2 regions of the Macrococcoides bohemicum genome follow, and region 2 is predicted to be linked to the other one. Evidence: riboswitches for the same ligand, from Rfam matches in the RefSeq annotation. Region 2 holds a riboswitch; the other holds the start of a gene.

Region 1 (9,957 bases), 350 kb from region 2:
TTTAAGCATCTGATTATAATTAGATGACATTGAATAATGATATGCGCCCGTTGATTTCACACATAATGTATCACCACGCTTCGTTGAAACAGGAAGGGGGGTATTACGTGCGATAATATCACCAGATTCACATAACTTTCCTGCTACAGTAACATTTTCAGTTTGATTTTCTTCTCGATCTACTAATTCGAGTTCATATTGTGCATCATAAAGTGCAGTCCTGATATGATCGCTCATCCCACCATCGATAGATATATATTTATTTGTTTCAGGTATTGACTTTACTGTACCTACTTCATAAAGTGTTATTCCAGCTTCACCGACGATAGAACGTCCTGGTTCTAAAGAGATTTCTGGTATTTTATAATCAATTTCGTTACATGTATCAATTAACGTCTCAGTAATGGCTTTAATGCCATCTTCAATAGGATAACTGATATCTTCAGATGTATATTTTATACTGAATCCACCGCCGATATTTAATACCTTAATTTCAATATTATTTACTTTTAACCAATGAATAACGATTTGTATTGTTTCTATCGTTCCAGTTGATTCGAATATTTGAGAGCCAATATGAAAATGTATACCATAAAAGTCAATGTGGCTTGCTTCCTGAATGTGCTTTACGCCCTGTAATGCAAGGCCATGTTTTATACTTAATCCAAATTTACTATCTTCTTGTCCAGTCTGGATAAATTCATGTGTATGTGCTTCTACACCTGGATTTACGCGTAATACAGCTTTAACGGTACTATTCTTACGTTTAGCGATAGTGTTGATGCGTTCAATTTCATCGATTGCATCAATCACAAAGTATTCAACACCCGCTTCAATCGCATATTCAATTTCATGATCTGTCTTATTGTTACCGTGGAAATGAATTTTTTGTGGATCAAATTGAGCTGTAAGTGCAATATAAAGTTCACCTTCTGATACGACATCTAATCCCATATGTTCTTCCTGCAACAGTTTAAATAATTGAATAGATGTAAATGCTTTTGATGCATATGAAATCGTATAAGTTAATCCTGAGACTTGTAAAGCTTCATGGAAGCGTCTGCATTGATTACGGATTAATGATTCGTCATATACGAATAAGGGTGTACCATATTGTTCTTTTATATCTAGTAATGAATGGCCGTGTATTGTTAGTACGCCTTGTTCTCTTGTTAAATTCACTGTGTAACCTCCAGTAATAGTGTATTGTGATTGAGTGCAGAAAGCTGTTCAGAATTAGCGCCTACACCTAAAAATGTATATTCATCGATACGCATCTGTTCGTGATATAAATAAACGATATCATTCGGTTTTACGTGTTCATCGACTTCAACAAACATATGACTCATCATCAGCGCCTTAATAGGATACCGTCTGTTGTTGATCAGACAGTCATGCTTTGCGCGTGTTCTTAAAATACCGTCACCGTATCCAATGGCCACAACTGCTAATCGTGTATCTTTTTGTGCGGTAAATGCGAAACTATAGCCAGCGGACTGTCCGGCATTTATTTCACGAATCTGTATAACGTGGCTTGATATACGTAATGACTGTCTGGTAATAGATTCCGGTATATTCGAATAGGGACGAGAGCCATAAAGAATGATGCCAAGTCGTAAATGTGTATGTTGTGATAATAGACCATCTTCACGAACGTAGCTTGCACTGTTCTGTGCATGTATGACTTCAAATGAATGGAGCGGAGCCAAAGTGTTTACTACTTCTAACCAGTCCTTCTTTTCAGTTTCATAATCTGTAAATTCGAATTCATCGGCATATCCAAAATGTGTCCACAACGCTTTAATATCAATATCAGGATATTGTGCTTTAATGATTAATAGTGTTTCCTGCATTTCAGCAATTGATTTAAAACCTGAACGATGTAACAAATTCTCATATTCCATATGAAGCGGGATGCCATAAAGTTCATCTCTGTATTGCTCAAAAAATTTTGCTGATGGCAGTGTCATTTCAATGTTATATCGTCTTAAACTTTCGAAATCCGTGACTGGATTCATTAGGAAGATATTACAAGTATTATTATAGTTACGAATAGCAATTGCCTCTTCTAAGCTTGTCGTACTGAAATAATTAATACCACAAGCTGTCATGCAATCTAACGTAAATTCGAGGCCGTAATTATAAGCATTATTTTTAACGACAGCAATCACTGGATTATCTTTAATGACCTGTTTGATGTTGTCCGTAAACTGTGTTTGATTAATTTCCCATTTAGCACTCATCTTCGTAACCTCGAACAAGTGATAGGTAATAATTAATACCATTCAGTAATACTTTTTCATCAAAGTTAAATTGATTATGATGTAATCCATGTACATAGCCTTTTTGTTCATTTCTGCAACCGAGAAATACAAAGTAAGTTGGAGCTAGGCTGCTATAGAAAGAGAAATCTTCTCCGAATAAATAGGGTACATCTTTTTTTACACCGACAAGATTAGATTGTGCAATACTTTGTACAACTTTGTCTTCAAGAGACGAATCGTTGATTGTTGGAGGATATCCTTCAGAAAATTCTACATTGACCTCACAATGTGTTGTTAATGATACAGCTTGTGCGATATGTTCCATTTGCTGCTGGGTAATAATTAAATCATCTGCACGATATGTTCTGATTGTACCTTCTAGGTAACCACTGGAAGGTACAGTATTAATCGCTTCACCAGTATTAAACTTTCCGATGTGAATAATATTACGTTCTAGTCCTGGTAAATAGAACTGCTGGAGTGTACTCACTTGATTTAAGACTTGAATCAAAGCATTGCTTGCAGCATGGCCTTGCTCTTTATTTGCAACATGTGCACTTTTACCATTAATAAAGAATCGATATTCAGTCGCACTGGCTGTAATTTCATGACTTCTGTAAATCATTTCTCCTTCGGGATGATCAGGCATCATATGGATACCGTATATCGCTTTTATATTATATGCTTCAAAATTAAAGTTTTGTATCAGTAAATTAGCACCGGCATTTGCTTCTTCCGACGGTTGAAAGATGAACATGATATTGTGTGTTAAAGGCGTTTCCCTGCTCATTTTATTTACTGCTTCCATGAATGCAATTAGCATTGTTGTATGACCATCATGGCCACATGCGTGCATAACATGCGGTACTTTGGATTTGTATTCAATATCGTTTTGTTCTTCAATCGGCAGTGCATCAATATCAGCACGAAACGCGATTGTTTCATTTGAAGATCCCCTGATGACTGCAATAACACCTGTTTCAAGAGGGGTAAAGTATTCAATACCAAGCGATTGTATTCTTTTAATAATATATGCTGTTGTATGATGTTCTTCCAGGCCAAGTTCAGGATACTGATGTAAAGTACGTCGCGTATTGATAATGTTATCTAGGTTTATCATTGTTTCACCTTTCTACAGTAGAATGAAAGGCTGATACATGTATCAGCCTGGGTATTATTGATTTAATTGTCTTAAAGCACTTACGATTTCAATTTTAGAACCTTCAACTTCAGAAGCCTGCTTAATCACACGTGCAGGAGTTCCAGCTACAACGCTTCCTGCAGGAACATCTTCAGTAACGATAGCACCCGCTGCAACGACAGCACCACGACCAACACGAACACCTTCTAAAATTACGGCATTTGCACCGATTAATACATCATCTTCAATGATTACCGGTTGTGCGCTAGGGGGCTCGATAACGCCTGCCAGAACAGCGCCTGCTCCAACGTGAACGTTTTTACCAGTTGTTGCACGTCCTCCAAGTACAGCGTTCATATCAATCATCGTACCTTCACCGACAACTGCGCCAATATTAATTGTAGCACCCATCATAATAACAGCATTATCTTCGATGACAGCATGTTCACGGATAAAAGCACCAGGCTCAATACGTGCATTAATATTACGTTGATCAATTAATGGAATCGCTGAGTTACGGCGGTCATATTCAACTTCGATTTCACTGAATATTGATTGATTCTCAGTATAAAAAGCTTGAAAGTCAGCTAGATCTCCGAATATTGTTTTTGAGTGTACGCATCCAAATACTTTTAATGTTTCAGGGAATGCCACATCTTCAAAATTTCCGTTTGCATAAACTTTTACCGGCGTTTGCTTTTTTGAATTACTAATGTACTGAATAATTTCTTGTGCTGATAAGTCTCTCATAATAATCTCCTTTAAGATAATTTATTGATATGTTTTTAACTTTTTTATAAATATTCTTTATGATAAATTTTCAAATGTATAATAGCCATTTTGCTTATGGATAAGTTGCTCAGCTACTTCGATGGCACCATTTGCAAAGATGTCTTTACTTTGCGCACGGTGAATAATCTGTATTGTTTCATCAATGCCTGCAAAAAGCACTTCATGCTCACCTGTAATCGTACCACCACGTACTACGCTGATACCGATGTCATCATGTGCTCTTTCTTTATCTTCTAATGTACGGTCCGTGACAGGATTTAAAGATCTTTTCTCTTGAATTGCATCGAGTAGTTTAACGAGGGTACCGCTCGGACCATCAACTTTTTTGTTATGATGGCGCTCAATCAGTTCAATATCATAATCTTTTAATAATGGTACTGCATATTGGATGAGTTCAGTTAAGATATGCACGCCATAACTCATATTTGCACTAAAGAAAGTAGGCGTATGTTGTGCTTTAATTTTCAATGCTTTGATTATTGCTTCTTTTTCTCCGGTTGTAGCTATGACTAAAGGTATATTATATTTGCTCTGAATCAGTGGAAGTGTAATTTCCGGATTGGAAAAATCAATGATCACATCCGCTTCAGGGAATTCATCGTCCACATAATAGATAGCGTAGGGAAGCTGTCGCTCTGTCGTTCGTGACAAAATGATTCCCGTAATTTCATGTCCTTTATCTAATGCTAATTTAGCAACACGTTCGTTCATTGCACCAAAACCTGCTAATAATATTTTCAATTAGATCACCTGACTTCTAAAGTTGTCATAAACATTACTAATGTGCTGCTGTTCTTCATCTAACAAAGGTACAAGCGGTAAACGTACTTCACCATTTGCGTAACCGATATGTGTAACAAGTGCTTTAATCGGCATTGGGTTGATATCAACTTCCAGTGCATTAAGTAATGGTGCAATTGCATTAAACTTTTCTATTGCCAGGGCACGGTCATCATTATATGACGTATAAACTTCCTGAAATTCTTTTGGAATTGCATTTGCGATTACTGAAATAACGCCATCTCCACCGGCTTCATAGAAAGGTACGACAATATCGTCATTACCGCTATAAAGCATAAAATCATCAGGGATAATTGATTTAACTTTTGCAGTATAGTCAAGATCGTGTGTTGCATCTTTTAAAGCGTAGATATATGGATTTTGTGCTAATACTTCAACTGTTTCAGGTTCGATCGTCATATTCGTTCTTGCTGGTACATTATATAATACAACCGGTAATTCGACAGCGTTAGCAATAGCAGTAAAATGTTCAATTAAGCCTCTTTGGTTTGTTTTATTATAATATGGTGTAATGAGCATAATACCATCTGCTCCAAGTGATTTTACTTTTAATGAATGATCAATGCTTGCCTGCGTGTTATTTGTTCCTGTACCTACGATAATCGGAACACGTTGATTTGAAACACGTACAGCAATTTCTACCAGTTTTAATTTTTCTTCTTCTGTTAAAGTCGAACCTTCTCCTGTCGTACCATTAACAAATATCGCCTGAATATCATTATCGATAAGAAAATTAACATGACGTTCGAACGACTCGTAATCTACTTGTGAATTGATAAAAGGGGTCGTAATTGCTACTGCAGTACCTTTAAATTGTACTTGTGTCATATGAACACTCCTTGTTAATTTATGATGATTATTGTGCATTTTTTCGATAATTATTTATTATTTGCTATTTATTATTGTTCAAATGAATCTGTTCTAAAATTTGAACAGCATTTAGTGCTGCACCTTTTAGTAAATTATCTGCTGTACACCAAATATGGAATGAATTATCTAGCGTATCATCTTCTCTAATTCTTCCTACAAATACTTCATCTTTACCCGTTGTATTGATGGCTAGAGGGTATTCATTATTCGCAACATCATCGATAAGGACAACACCTTCTGTTTGTTCAAATAGATTACGTAAATCCTTTACTGTTGCTGGTTGCTCTAAAGTTACATTGATAGCAACAGAATGTGAATCCTGCACAGGAACACGTACACATGTTGCAGTAACTTTTAGATCCGGTAAATTTAATATTTTCTTTGTTTCATCAATCATCTTCTGTTCTTCTTTTGTATAGCCATTTTCTAAAAATACATCGATATGCGGTAATACATTATTGTAAATAGGGTGAGGGTAGTTCTTTGGTGCTTCACCTTTAGCGCCATTAATTAAATCGTTTCTACCGGCAACACCGCTACCAGACACCGCCTGATAAGTTGTATATGCCACACGCTTTAAACCATATTTATCTTGAAGCGGTTTTAAAGGGACGACTGACTGAATCGTTGAACAGTTTGGGTTTGCGATAATTTTTCTGTTTAATTGCGGGCTATTTACTTCCGGTACGATTAAATCAATATCTTCTTCCATTCTATATGCACTTGAATTATCTATAACAATACTTCCAGCTTGTTCGAACAGAGGAGAGAACTTTAAGCTCGTGCTACCTCCCGCACTCATTAATACAAAATCATACTTTTCATTCGCTTTTTCTTCAGTTAATTCTTCTGTAATATACGTTTTACCTTGATAAACAACTTCTTTATTTGCAGATCTTGCTGAAGTGAACAATGTCAGTTCATTGAACGGTATTGCTTTTCTTTCAAGTACTTCTAACATCTTTTGTCCTACTAAACCAGTTGCACCTACGACTGCGATTTTATACATTCCATACACTCCTTATGATTAATCAATTATTTACTTCTATGTTACGCATTTTCTTTAATGAGTTAAAGCATTTTAATAAAAATTAAAAAATAAAAATAAGAATATTAAACATTAAATTTTTTACATAATATTTGAACAGCTTGCTTTGCCTTCCCGGCATCTACTACTAATGAAATACTGATTTCACTTGTCGATACCTGGTAGTAAGCAATCTGCTCCTCGATTAAGGACATAAATACTTTTGATGCGACACCAGACATATCACGCATACCTGAACCGATGATCGATACTTTCGCATAGTTGTCTTTAATTTCATGGAGTAAGGCAGGGTATGAAGCAGTTAACTGATCAATAATTGCTTTAATCTGATATTGTTCTGTATTTTTCATCGTAAATGATAGCTGCATACCATCGATATTTACTGTCTGAGAAATCATATCGATATTGATCTGATTTTGTTCTAATAATTCGTAAAGTGAGGTTAATACTTTTGTATCGTGCATTGGATAAGATAAAGTTACGTAATTCATATCTTCATCTAATGCAATTCCTGTTACTGCTTTTCTTTCTATGATTTGTTTATTTGGCACAATCCATGTTCCTTTCTCTTCGGATAAAGTTTTTCCGGTATATATTTTAGTATTGTTATTATAAGCGATTTCAATACATCGTGTTTCAAGTACGCCAGCTCCGAGAGATGACAGTTCCATCATTTCTTCAAAACTTACATAGTCCATCTTCATTGTTTCTGGATATACTCTCGGGTCGGTACCAAATATTCCTGTTACGTCAGAATATATTTCACATGATGATTGAAGTGATGCTGCAAGTGCTACTGCTGTTGTATCACTTCCACCACGACCAAGTGTCGTTAACTCATCTTCATGATTGATACCTTGAAAGCCAGCTACAATAATAATATCTTTTGTCTTAAATAGTTCCTGTAATTTAGTCGTGTTAATAGTCTGAATCTTACTTTTTAGATGATGACCTTCAGTGCGTATTCCAGCTTGCGCTCCCGTTAAAGCAACGGATTCTACTGATAAATCATTTAATATGATTGAAAGATAAGCGATGGTTTGCTGCTCACCTGTGGTTAATAACATAGCAAGTGCACTTTCTTTTGGACGTTCTGTAAGTGACGCTGCATTTTTGAGTAGTGCATCCGTTGTCTTTCCCATCGCTGAAACAACGACGACGAGTTTTTCATTTTGTTCAACACGCTTTTTAAGATAATCAGCAATGTGCCTAATCTTATTAAAATCAGCAACAGAACTTCCGCCAAATTTTAATACTTTGATATTGTTCACTTTTTCTTCAGTCTGAATACTGTTTTCTGTTATCAATTTATTTCCTCCTGCAAGGGTCATCACCAACAAAAAAACAAGCCCAGAGACATCTGGACTTGTTGAATTTATATACAAGCGATGCACTCCATTATTTTTCAATAATGACAAATCCATAGCTCTTAACCTGTGGATCCAACATAGCATTCACTGCAATCAATACTATATTTCGGCATCTCACCCTTTCAGTAATTCATTTGCAGAATTACCATTACTTACTCATGATCGATGCGCCTCATCTGTTACATTTATTTAATTGATGTTTAATATACTACAGAAAGATTTTAATATTGTAAAGTGTTTTGAGAAAATTTAAAAATAATAGTTTATTTAACAATACTTAAAATCCAAAAAACGTGTATTCATAAAATGAATACACGCAAGAAAATATTTATTTAAGTACACCTTGTTCTTTTAAGTATTCTTCATAAGTAATTTCTTTAGAAAGGTTTGCATTTAAGTCAATAACACGATTGGCAATTGTGTTAATGAACTCAAAGTCATGAGAAGTAAAAATCAGTGAACCTTTAAATGCCTTTAAACCATCATTGACAGAAGTGATACTTTCTAAGTCTAAATGGTTTGTAGGCTCATCAAGTAATAATACGTTCGCTGATGATAACATCATCTTACTTAACATACATCTTACTTTTTCTCCTCCTGATAATACAGTTGCTTTTTTACGTACTTCTTCACCAGAGAATAACATGCGACCTAAGAATCCGCGTAAGAAAGTTTCCGTTTGTTCTTCAGGCGGTGCATACTGACGTAACCATTCTACTAAGTCGATATTTTTACCTTCAAAGAATTCTGAGTTATCTTTCGGTAAATAACTTTGTGACGTTGTCACACCCCATTTGTAAGAACCTTCATCCGGTTCCATCTCACCAGCTAAAATACGAAGTAGGGTAGTCTTAGCAATTTCAGAATCACCGACTAGTACTGCTTTATCGTTTGGATTCATCGTAAATGATAAGTTATCAATAACTTTTACGCCATCGATAGTTTTAGTTAAACCTTGAACTTGTAGTAACTCATTACCAATTTCACGTTCTGGTTTAAAGTTAACGAAAGGATATTTACGGCTAGATGGCTGGATGTCATCTAATTCAATCTTTTCTAACATTTTCTTACGGCTTGTTGCTTGTTTAGATTTAGAAGCATTTGCTGAGAATCGTGCAACGAAGTCCTGTAATTCTTTAATCTTTTCTTCTTTTTTCTTATTAGAGTCTTGTAACATTTGCTGTGCTAACTGACTTGATTGATACCAGAAGTCATAGTTCCCGACATAAATTTTAATTTTACCGTAGTCTAAATCAGCAATATGCGTACATACGTTATTTAAGAAATGACGGTCATGTGATACAACGATTACTGTGTTTTCAAAGTTAATCAAGAATTCCTCTAACCAGCTGATTGCAGGAATATCTAAACCGTTGGTAGGCTCATCGAGTAATAATACATCTGGCTCACCAAATAATGCTTGTGCTAAAAGAATCTTAACTTTCTGGTTATTTTCAAGTTCAGACATTTTCTTTTCGTGTAGATCATCTTTGATGCCAAGACCAGACAATAATACTTGTGCATCACTTTCAGCAGTCCAGCCGCCCATTTCACCAAACTCACCTTCAAGTTCAGCTGCACGCATACCATCTTCATCACTGAAGTCTGGTTTCATATAGATTTCATTCTTTTCTTTCATTACATTCCAAAGCTTTTCATTACCACGAAGTA
Region 2 (9,957 bases):
ACCGTTACCGCCAACAAAGATCTGGAAGCCATTCTCAACACCGATAACACCGAAATCTTTCACACCAGATTCTACACAGCTACGCGGACAACCTGATACCCCAATTTTAAATTTATGTGGTGTATCAATATATTCAAATGTTGATTCTAGACGTATGGCAAGTTGTGTCGTTAACTGTGTACCAAATCGACAGAATTCTTTACCGACACATGATTTAACAGAACGTAGTTTTTTACCGTAAGCAGATGCTGAACGCATGCCTAGATCTTCCCACACTTGAGGTAATTCTTCTTTTTTAATACCATATAAACCGATACGCTGTGCACCAGTGATCTTCACTAACGGTACATCATATTTCTTCGCAACTTCACCTAATTTAATTAACTGATCAGGATTTGTTACCCCACCTTGCATCTGTGGAATGACAGAGAAAGTACCATCATTTTGAATGTTCGCATGGAAACGTTCATTTGCATAACGTGAATCTTTTTCATCTTCATGCTCATGTGGCCAGCACATATTTAAGTAGTAGTTGACTGCCGGACGACATTTCGGACATCCACCTAAGTTTTTAAATCCTAATACGTGACGTACTTCTTTAGAAGTTTTTAAACCTTTTGCACGAATTTGAGTCACAATCTGGTCACGTGAAAGTTCTGTACATCCACAAATTCCTGTTGGACCACCCGCTTCAAATTTATCACCTAAAGTATGAACGAGTAAATCAGCGATTTGTCCTTTACATTTACCACATGATCCACCCGCTTTAGTATGTGCTGTAACTTCAGCTACTGTAGTTAATCCTTTTTCATGTACAGCTTTAACGATTTGTCCTTTAGAAATACCGTTACATCCACAAATTGTTTCATCGTCAGCCATCGTTTCCACACTGATCGCATCAACTTCACCAGCTTTATGCAATAGTGACACTAATGTAAATTCTTCGATTGCTTCTTCTTTTTTCATCATATTGTAGAAACGGTTACCTTCTTCAGTATCCCCGTAAAGTACAGCCCCTACAACTTTTCCTTCTTCTACGAATACTTTTTTATAGACATTATCTAAACCGTTAAATACTTCAATACCGCGTGTCTTTTCACCTTCATAAATCTTACCGGCAGAGAATAGATCACAGCCAGATACTTTAAGTGACGTAAATGTAGTTGATCCGTGATATCCATCTGTTGGATTGCCTGTGATATGGTCTGCTAATACCTTACCTTGTTCGTAAAGTGGTGCTACTAAACCATAAACCTTTGAGTTATGTTCAGCACATTCACCAACCGCGTATACATCCGGATCACTTGTCTGCATAAAATCATTAACAACGATACCACGACCGATTTCAAGTTCAGCAGCTCGTGCTTGTTTTGTTACCGGACGAATACCAACAGCCATTACAACTAAATCTGTTTCAATCACTGAACCATCACTCAAACGAATCGCTTCAACACGGTCTTTACCGATAATTTCCTGAGTGTTTCCTTGTAATTTAAACTTCATACCTTGTTTCTCTAAATCAGCTTTTAACATTTCTCCTGCTTTACGATCTAACTGCATTTCCATTAACCATTCACCTAAATGTACAACAGTAACATCCATGCCCTGGTCTATTAATCCACGTGCACATTCTAATCCAAGCAATCCACCGCCAATTACGACTGCTTTTTTGTAGTGACGCGCATGTTCGATAATGTATTCTGTATCTTTAATCGTTCTCCACCCGATAACACCTTCAAGTTTCACACCATCAATCGGTAACATGAAAGCAGTTGATCCTGTTGCGATGATTAATTTATCATATGAAACTGTGATGCCTTTTTTCGTTGTTACTGTCTTATTTGCTCTGTCGATTGTTTCAGCTTTATCATCATTGATTAATGTGATGCCTTGTTCTTTATACCATTCATAATCATTTAGAATTGTTTCCTGAATATCCATCTTCTTCTGTAAAATATTAGAAAGCATAATACGGTTATAGTTTGGATATGGTTCTTCACCGATAACTGTTATTTCAAAAAGATCTGGATTGCGCTCTAAAATTTCTTCAATTGTACGAATCCCTGCCATACCATTACCAATCATAACTAATTGTTGTTTCATATTATTTCTCCTCTGCACATTCGTTCATTTATTTTAATAAATCTTTAATTTTCTGTTTGAGTACTTTACTTTTTTCCGGGCTTGCACCATCGCTTGAAATCATAATTCGCATATCATCATGTTTAAAAGAGGCTACATTAAAGAAATTTGAGTTGCTTTTATTCGAACAATCATTAATAAGCTGATTATCATGCACACATTCCATGACCTGCATATTAACAACTTCATCATTTGTTGCAATAAACACGATGTCATATTGACTAATATCCTGTTTTGTAAATGGATATGGAATACATTCAACATTCATTGACGCTATTTCAGCATCAATCTCTGGTGCCAGGACAGTAATATATGCTCCTTCACCTTGTAAGCCGTTTACTTTGCGTTTAGCAATTCTGCCCCCACCGACAATCAGAATCTTTTTGCCTTCTAAATTAAGCATGACGGGATACATATGCATCCTCCTCAAGTTGTGTCAGTTTATTTAATACACCTTGTGTCATTGCAAAATCTAAATCCAGTGTTTCAGTAAAAGATATATCGTACCCTGCTTCTATGAAAGGCTGACTCAGTCTTTTAATCTTACGCACAAGATGACCATCGAACAAGAAATATGGCATAATGATAATCTTGTCTTGCTTATCCATTGTCTTCAGTTTTTCTTCAAAACTTAAATCACCATATAACATTGCCGGTACTAAGTTCTGACCTGACGTCTGCTGCATTACTTCCACCATATTCGTAAGACGTTCATCTGGTTCAGTAAATCTTTTATTACCATGTGCTGTAATCAATATCGTTGCATCATTAAATTCAGAAATGATGTGCTCACACACCTTGTAGACACTTGGTTCATCTCCGAAACAATCTGCAATGTGGTATGTTATTTGTGGATAATCCTTTAATACATCATTAAGCTGTGCCGGAATATCTTCTCTTGCATGCATTGCTGGAAATAAGAGCATCGGCATCACTAAAAATTCTGTGACACCAGCATCTACCATACGGCGTGTAATAATTGGTACATTCTCGTCATCTTTTTCGAGAAAAGCTAACTGCTGTACTGTTTCAGGTCGCTTTGATATTATATTATCTACAAATTCTCTGAAAAGTTGATTTTTATCAGGCATCTTTGATCCATGTGCGATATATATGATTCCTTTCATGTGCGTCCCCCTCAATAAAAGATACATTTATATTATAGCTTATTTAGTTGTGAATATGTTCACATGTATATATGAATAGGGATTTCCCTATATAAATTTTTTTGCAAGTAACTTAATAAGAAATATGTCTATACTTTTTTACTTTTAGATTTATTATTTTCTTAGTTTATATATCTCCACCGATTTACCCTCCCTTTTTTATATTAAAAATGGCCATAAAAAAATCTCTAAGTCATCATAACTTAGAGATTTTTTAAGATTAATATCTTATTATTTGTTTAAAGCTGCTTTAGCTTGGCTAACGATTTCAGCGAATGCTTTTTCGTCAGTGATAGCGATTTCTGATAACATTTTACGGTTAATATCGATTCCAGCAACTTTTAATCCGTTCATTAAACGGCTGTAGCTGATGTCATTTTGACGCGCAGCTGCGTTGATACGTGCGATCCATAATTTACGGAAATCACGTTTCTTTTGACGACGGTCACGATATGCATATTGACCTGATTTCATTACTTGTTGTTTTGCTACTTTATATAATGTATGTTTTGAACCAAAGTAACCTTTAGCTAATTTGATTGTACGTTTACGACGCGCGCGTGTAACTGTTCCACCTTTAACTCGTGGCATTATAATTCCTCCTCAGTGTTTCTAATTTTATTATTTTACGTAAGTTAACATTTGTGCTACTCGTTTTTGATCGCCTTTAGATACTAATGACGCTTTACGAAGTCCACGTTTTTGTTTAGTTGATTTGTTTGCGAATAAGTGTGAAGTGTAAGCTCTTGAACGTTTTAATTTTCCTGAACCAGTTCTTTTAACACGTTTAGCTCCACCACGGTGAGTTTTCATTTTAGGCATGTTTTGTTCCTCCTAGTTTTGTTTTTTGTCGACGATTGGCGCTAACATTAAGAACATTGAGCGGCCATCCATCTTTGGTCTTTGTTCAACTGTCGCAAGATCTTTACATTCTTCTGCAAATTTCTCTAACACACGTTGACCAAATTCTTTATGCGTGATTGCACGACCACGGAATCTGATTGATACTTTAACTTTGTCATGCTTTTCTAAGAATTTACGAGCATTTTTAAGTTTCGTATTAAAATCATGATCTTCAATCGTTGGACTTAATCTAATTTCTTTAACGACAACAACTTTTTGATTTTTACGTGCTTCTTTTTCTTTCTTTTGTTGTTCAAATTTGAATTTACCGTAATCCATAATTTTGGCTACTGGTGGTTTCGCATTTGGAGCAACTAACACGACATCAAGGTTAACACGTTCTGCAATTTCAATTGCTTCGAACTTAGTTTTAACGCCAAGTTGTTCACCATCATGACCGATTAAACGAAGTTCTCTCGCACGAATTTTGTCATTGATTTGAGTTTGATCTTTAGCTATGGTTGACACCTCCTATTTGATTTACGAAGACAAACAAAAAAGCGAATGCATAATGCACCCGCTAAAAAATAGACATGTCTAACCATGTTATTTAACCCTGTAACTGCTCTTTGCGTCTTCAGGGCGAGAAGCGGGATGCTTCTACTTGTCCGTTTCGTATTCAACAGACTTAAGTATAACAGGCTAATATTTATAAGTCAACATCTATTTTTTCATATTCACTCATATCTGTATCTTGAGATAAATCAACTTCAGTTAAAGGAATCTTACGCGTTTTATATTTCAGTTTATGGTAGAAATAGAACGCTAAGAAAATTGGAATCCCCATATAAGTAATCAAGAAACCATTTAGATCGAATTTACCACCTAAAATTAAATCCGTATCCTGACCGATAATTACAAATAAACAAAGAACAAATGCAAATATCGGACCGAATGGGAACCACATCGCTTTATATTTTAATACTGATATATCTTTGTTCTGAGCATAAAACGCTCTTCTGAATCGATAATGACTAATTGCAATACCAAGCCAGGCGATAAATCCTGTTAAACCACTTGCTGCCACGATATATTCGTAAGCACCACTGGCAACACGTTCTACTAAGAAGATGATTACCACCACAACAAACGTTGCAAGTAAACTCGGAATAGGAACGCCTTTGCGATTTGTTTCTGAGAATTTACGTGATGCTAATCCATCTTTACCCATCGCATATAACATACGCGTTGAAGCATACATACCACTATTACCCGCTGATAGAATAGATGTTAAGATAACAGCATTCATAAAGGATGCTGCAAATGCAAGGCCAGCATTTTCAAATACTAACGTAAATGGTGACTTCGCAACACTATCTCCACCCATTAAGTTAGGATTAGTGTAAGGAATGATTAATCCGATGACTAAAATAGAAAGAATGTAAAAAATTAAAATTCTCCAGAAAACTTGTTTAATCGCTTTCGGAATAGTTTTTTCCGGCTCTTCTGATTCACCTGCTGTAATACCAACAAGTTCTGTACCCTGGAAACTAAATCCGGCTACTAAGAATACGCCAAGAATCGTTAAGAAAGACCCTGTTAAACCATGACCGACAAATGGAGCATCACCTGTCGTGAAGTTATCAAAACCGATAAACTTGCCACCTAAAATTCCAACGATTGTTAGTAATCCGATGATTAAAAATAATATAACAGTAGCAACTTTTATAATCGCAAACCAATATTCACTTTCACCATAAACTCGAACTGACAATGTATTTAAAAATAAAATAATTGCTAAAAACACTAAGCTCCATGCCCAACCCGGTAAGAAATCCATCGGTGCCCAGTACTTTATGACGCTCGCAGCAATACTAACATCTGCTGCAACTGTAATCACCCAGTTAAACCAATAATTCCAGCCAAGCGCAAATCCAAGAGATGGATCTACGAAGCGTGTTGCATAGGTAGAAAATGAACCTGAAATCGGTAAATATGTTGCCATTTCACCAAGACTTGTCATTAAGAAAAATACCATAATACCAATAATCGTAAACGCAAGTAACGCACCACCTGGGCCAGCATCACGTATCGCTCCTCCAGAGGTCATAAATAAACCTGTTCCGATACAGCCACCAATAGCGATCATCGAAATATGGCGCTGTTTCAATTTTCTTTGTACTCCATTCGTACTTTGCATATATTGACTTCCTTTCAAAAATAAAAAATGAGCACACGTATGATACGCGTACTCATTTGAAAGTATAATCATCAAAATTAAGTAGCGCATCACAGATGTGACAGTCTAACACTTGTTCAATGTTAGCCCAGGATATAATGTTCATACACATTATTCCTTCGGCACTGCTTCCTTTCGATAAACTTCGTTTATGTGTATGACATATCCATCATCTACTCATAAACAGTGCAACCTCTACCTCAACGAGGAATATTAAGTTAGTTACTAATATACATGACATAAATTATTATTTCAACCTCTTTTTTAACACGTTAAAACATTAAATGATGATTTTTCTTTAAAACATAGACTCATAAAAAATCAAATCATTATTTTTTTAGACGAATCTCATCTACTAAATTCCAGATAAACTCGTCGCGATCTAAAGTTTTAGAATCTTTAGAACCATATTGACGAAGGTTTACTTCATTATTCTCTACTTCTTTATCTCCAACAACTACTTGATATGGCACTTTATGCATTTGTGCTTCACGAATTTTGTAGCCCATCTTTTCATTTCGGTCATCAATATGACAACGAACACCTTGAGATTTTAACTCATCATATAATTTACGCGCATAGTCATAATGCACTTCGTTAGACACAGGAATAATTTCTAATTGATTTGGAGCAAGCCAAATAGGATATGCACCTTTATATTCTTCTGTTAAGAAAGCAACAAATCGTTCCATTGTTGAGATAACACCACGGTGAATAACTACCGGACGGTGTTTCTCGCCGTCATTACCAATGTATTCTAAATCGAAACGTTCCGGTAATAAGAAGTCTAATTGAACTGTTGATAAAGTTTCTTCTTTACCTAACGCAGTTTTAACCTGTACGTCGAGTTTTGGACCGTAGAATGCAGCTTCTCCTGGTGCTTCTTCGTAATCTAAGCCCATTTCATCAACCGCTTCTCTAAGCATTGATTGTGCTTTCTCCCACATTTCATCATCCTGGAAATACTTTTCAGTATCTTCAGGATCTCTATAACTTAGACGGAATTTATAATCTTTAAATTTGAAGTCTTTATATACATCTATCACAAGTTGCACAACACGGATAAATTCATCTTTAATCTGATCCGGACGAACGAAGATATGTGCATCATTTAAAGTCATACCACGTACACGTTGTAATCCACTTACAGCACCACTTGCTTCATATCTGTGCATTGTACCAAGTTCAGCAATACGAATTGGTAACTCACGGTATGAATGTGGTTTATTTTTATAGACCATCATATGGTGTGGACAGTTCATCGGACGCAATACCATTTGCTCATTGTCCATCTCCATAACCGGGAACATGTCCTCCTGATAATGATCCCAGTGTCCAGAAGTTTTATAAAGATCAACTGAACCCATAACTGGTGTATACACGTGGTCATAACCTAACGCAACTTCTTTATCAACGATATAGCGTTCTAATTCACGACGAATTGTAGCACCATTTGGTAACCATAATGGTAATCCAGGACCGACAAGTTGATTTGTAGTGAATAATTCTAATTCTTTACCAATCTTTCTGTGATCACGTTCTTTACGCTCTTCTAAAACCTGAAGATGTTCTTTCAATGCTTTTTTATCGAAGAACGCTGTACCGTAGATACGTTGTAACATCTTATTGTTCGCATCACCTCTCCAGTAAGCACCAGCTGTAGATAATAATTTAAATTCTTTAATTTTAGCAGTTGATGGCACATGTACACCGCGGCAAAGGTCAGTGAATTCACCTTGAGAATAGATCGTTACATTTTCATCAGCTGGAATCGCATCGATTAATTCCTGTTTGTACGGATCATCGGCAAAAATTTGCTTTGCTTCATCACGACTTACAACACGACGTTCAATCTTAATGTTTTCACCGACAATTTGACGCATTGTTTTTTCAATTTCAGGTAAATCTTCGCTTGAAATTTTATGTTCAGTATCTACATCGTAATAGAATCCTTCTTCAATAACAGGACCTACACCGAAATGTACACTACCATACATACGCTTTAACGCTTGTGCCATTAAATGTGCAGTGGAATGACGTAATACTTCTATACCTTCAGGAGACTCAGGCGTAATGATTTCGATGTCTCCATCTGTTTCAAGTGCCGTTGATAGATCTACCATCTGTCCATTAAATTTTCCTGCTAAAGCTTTCTTCTTTAAACCAGGACTGATTGAACCTGCAATATCCTCAGTTGTAACGCCAGCCTCAAAACTTTTTACATTACCATCTGGAAATTTAACATTAATTTCACCCATTCAAAACGCCTCACTTTTTTATATTATTTTAAACAACAAAAAAAGACCCCATCCCAAAAAGGGACGAAGTCAATTCGTGGTACCACCCTAATTACTGATCACTCAGCAACTCTGCATAAGATAACGGTCTTGAGCCGGACAATGATTAGTTGTCATACCTATAAGGGAGTAACAATCTATCTTAATTACTGATTCTCAGCACCATCAGCTCTCTAAAAAATTAATGATAGACTATCGTATCCTTACAATATTAATATATAAAATTGATTCATTAAATTAATATATGAACGAATTTAGTTTTGTTGTTTGTTAATGTATATTATACACCTATTATTGTAATTTTCAAACTTATTTTTCACGTCGATAATTTTTCCCTGATAACATATATTCATCACTTAATGTTTCGATACGCTCCATAATACGTCGCGCCTTCGTCTGTTCTGCACCTTGTTTCGTTATTGATAAATGATGACTTAGTTCTTTAAAATCAAAGTTTGAGCTAAAGAATGTCGGCATATTATTCATCATACGATAATTTAATATCGGTCCTAACACTTCATCGCGTACCCATGGTGTTAAATCTTCTGCACCGATATCATCGAGCATCAGAACAGGCGTATTCTTTACTCGATTTAATCTCTCCGTATATGTACCATCGTTAAAGCCCGATTTTAATTCACGGATAAATTCCGGGAAGTACATTAACGTCGTATAAATATGACGCTCTTTCAATTCATTTGCGATTGCACCTAAAATGAATGATTTTCCAGTACCGAATGGTCCATGGATATACATCCCTTTCGTATCGACATTCTTTGCGATATCTCTGCATACTAGCCCCGCACGTCTGACAATATCAATTCTCGTTTTATCATCGAGATAAATATCTGCAAGCTTTGCATTCAGGACATCTTTTGGCATATGAATTGCCGTTATAAACTGTTTCATCTTCTGTTCTTCATCATAAGCAAGCTTAGAAGGGCATGGCAAATGTCTGATTTTAATGTGATTATTTTCAATATATAGTTCAGGCGTGTGACCAGGGACAAAGTTCTTACACTGGCCATAAGATGCACAATCCTGACACATAATTGAAGAATCTTTATATTCCTGGAGGACAGATAAATCATTATCTATCATCTGCTCGGTAACATGATTAGCAGCAATAAACGCACTTATTTCAGGATCTTTTATCGTTTCTTTTTTAATCTTTTCAATACGCTTAAAGATTTCACTGTTAGCGTTTAATATTGAGCCCATTGGTTTCATCATTTATCCTCCTCCCATAATTGATTGAGTTCTTGCTGTA

What was found. A riboswitch is a leader RNA that binds a small molecule or an ion and turns the genes downstream of it on or off. The one in region 2 is predicted to bind lysine.
Region 1: linked by a shared signal. The riboswitch ahead of HT586_RS06670 (aspartate kinase) and the one ahead of HT586_RS08605 (amino acid permease) in region 2 are both predicted to bind lysine.

The regions. Positions count from the first base shown of each region.
Region 1 is NZ_CP054482.1:1,302,935-1,312,891, reverse strand. Features, by position in the region: gene lysA (diaminopimelate decarboxylase) at 1-1,182, opposite strand, end outside; gene HT586_RS06700 (alanine racemase) at 1,179-2,243, opposite strand; gene HT586_RS06695 (M20 metallopeptidase family protein) at 2,233-3,384, opposite strand; gene dapD (2,3,4,5-tetrahydropyridine-2,6-dicarboxylate N-acetyltransferase) at 3,439-4,155, opposite strand; gene dapB (4-hydroxy-tetrahydrodipicolinate reductase) at 4,213-4,938, opposite strand; gene dapA (4-hydroxy-tetrahydrodipicolinate synthase) at 4,939-5,826, opposite strand; gene HT586_RS06675 (aspartate-semialdehyde dehydrogenase) at 5,891-6,877, opposite strand; gene HT586_RS06670 (aspartate kinase) at 6,982-8,220, opposite strand; lysine riboswitch at 8,297-8,470, opposite strand; gene HT586_RS06665 (ABC-F family ATP-binding cassette domain-containing protein) at 8,615-9,957, opposite strand, start outside.
Region 2 is NZ_CP054482.1:1,653,502-1,663,458, forward strand. Features, by position in the region: gene nirB (nitrite reductase large subunit NirB) at 1-2,103, opposite strand, end outside; gene HT586_RS08580 (precorrin-2 dehydrogenase/sirohydrochlorin ferrochelatase family protein) at 2,132-2,557, opposite strand; gene HT586_RS08585 (sirohydrochlorin chelatase) at 2,538-3,269, opposite strand; gene rplT (50S ribosomal protein L20) at 3,540-3,899, opposite strand; gene rpmI (50S ribosomal protein L35) at 3,930-4,130, opposite strand; gene infC (translation initiation factor IF-3) at 4,143-4,679, opposite strand; ribosomal protein L20 leader region at 4,698-4,823, opposite strand; gene HT586_RS08605 (amino acid permease) at 4,861-6,351, opposite strand; lysine riboswitch at 6,426-6,596, opposite strand; gene thrS (threonine--tRNA ligase) at 6,720-8,648, opposite strand; gene dnaI (primosomal protein DnaI) at 8,997-9,917, opposite strand; gene dnaB (replicative helicase loading/DNA remodeling protein DnaB) at 9,917-9,957, opposite strand, start outside.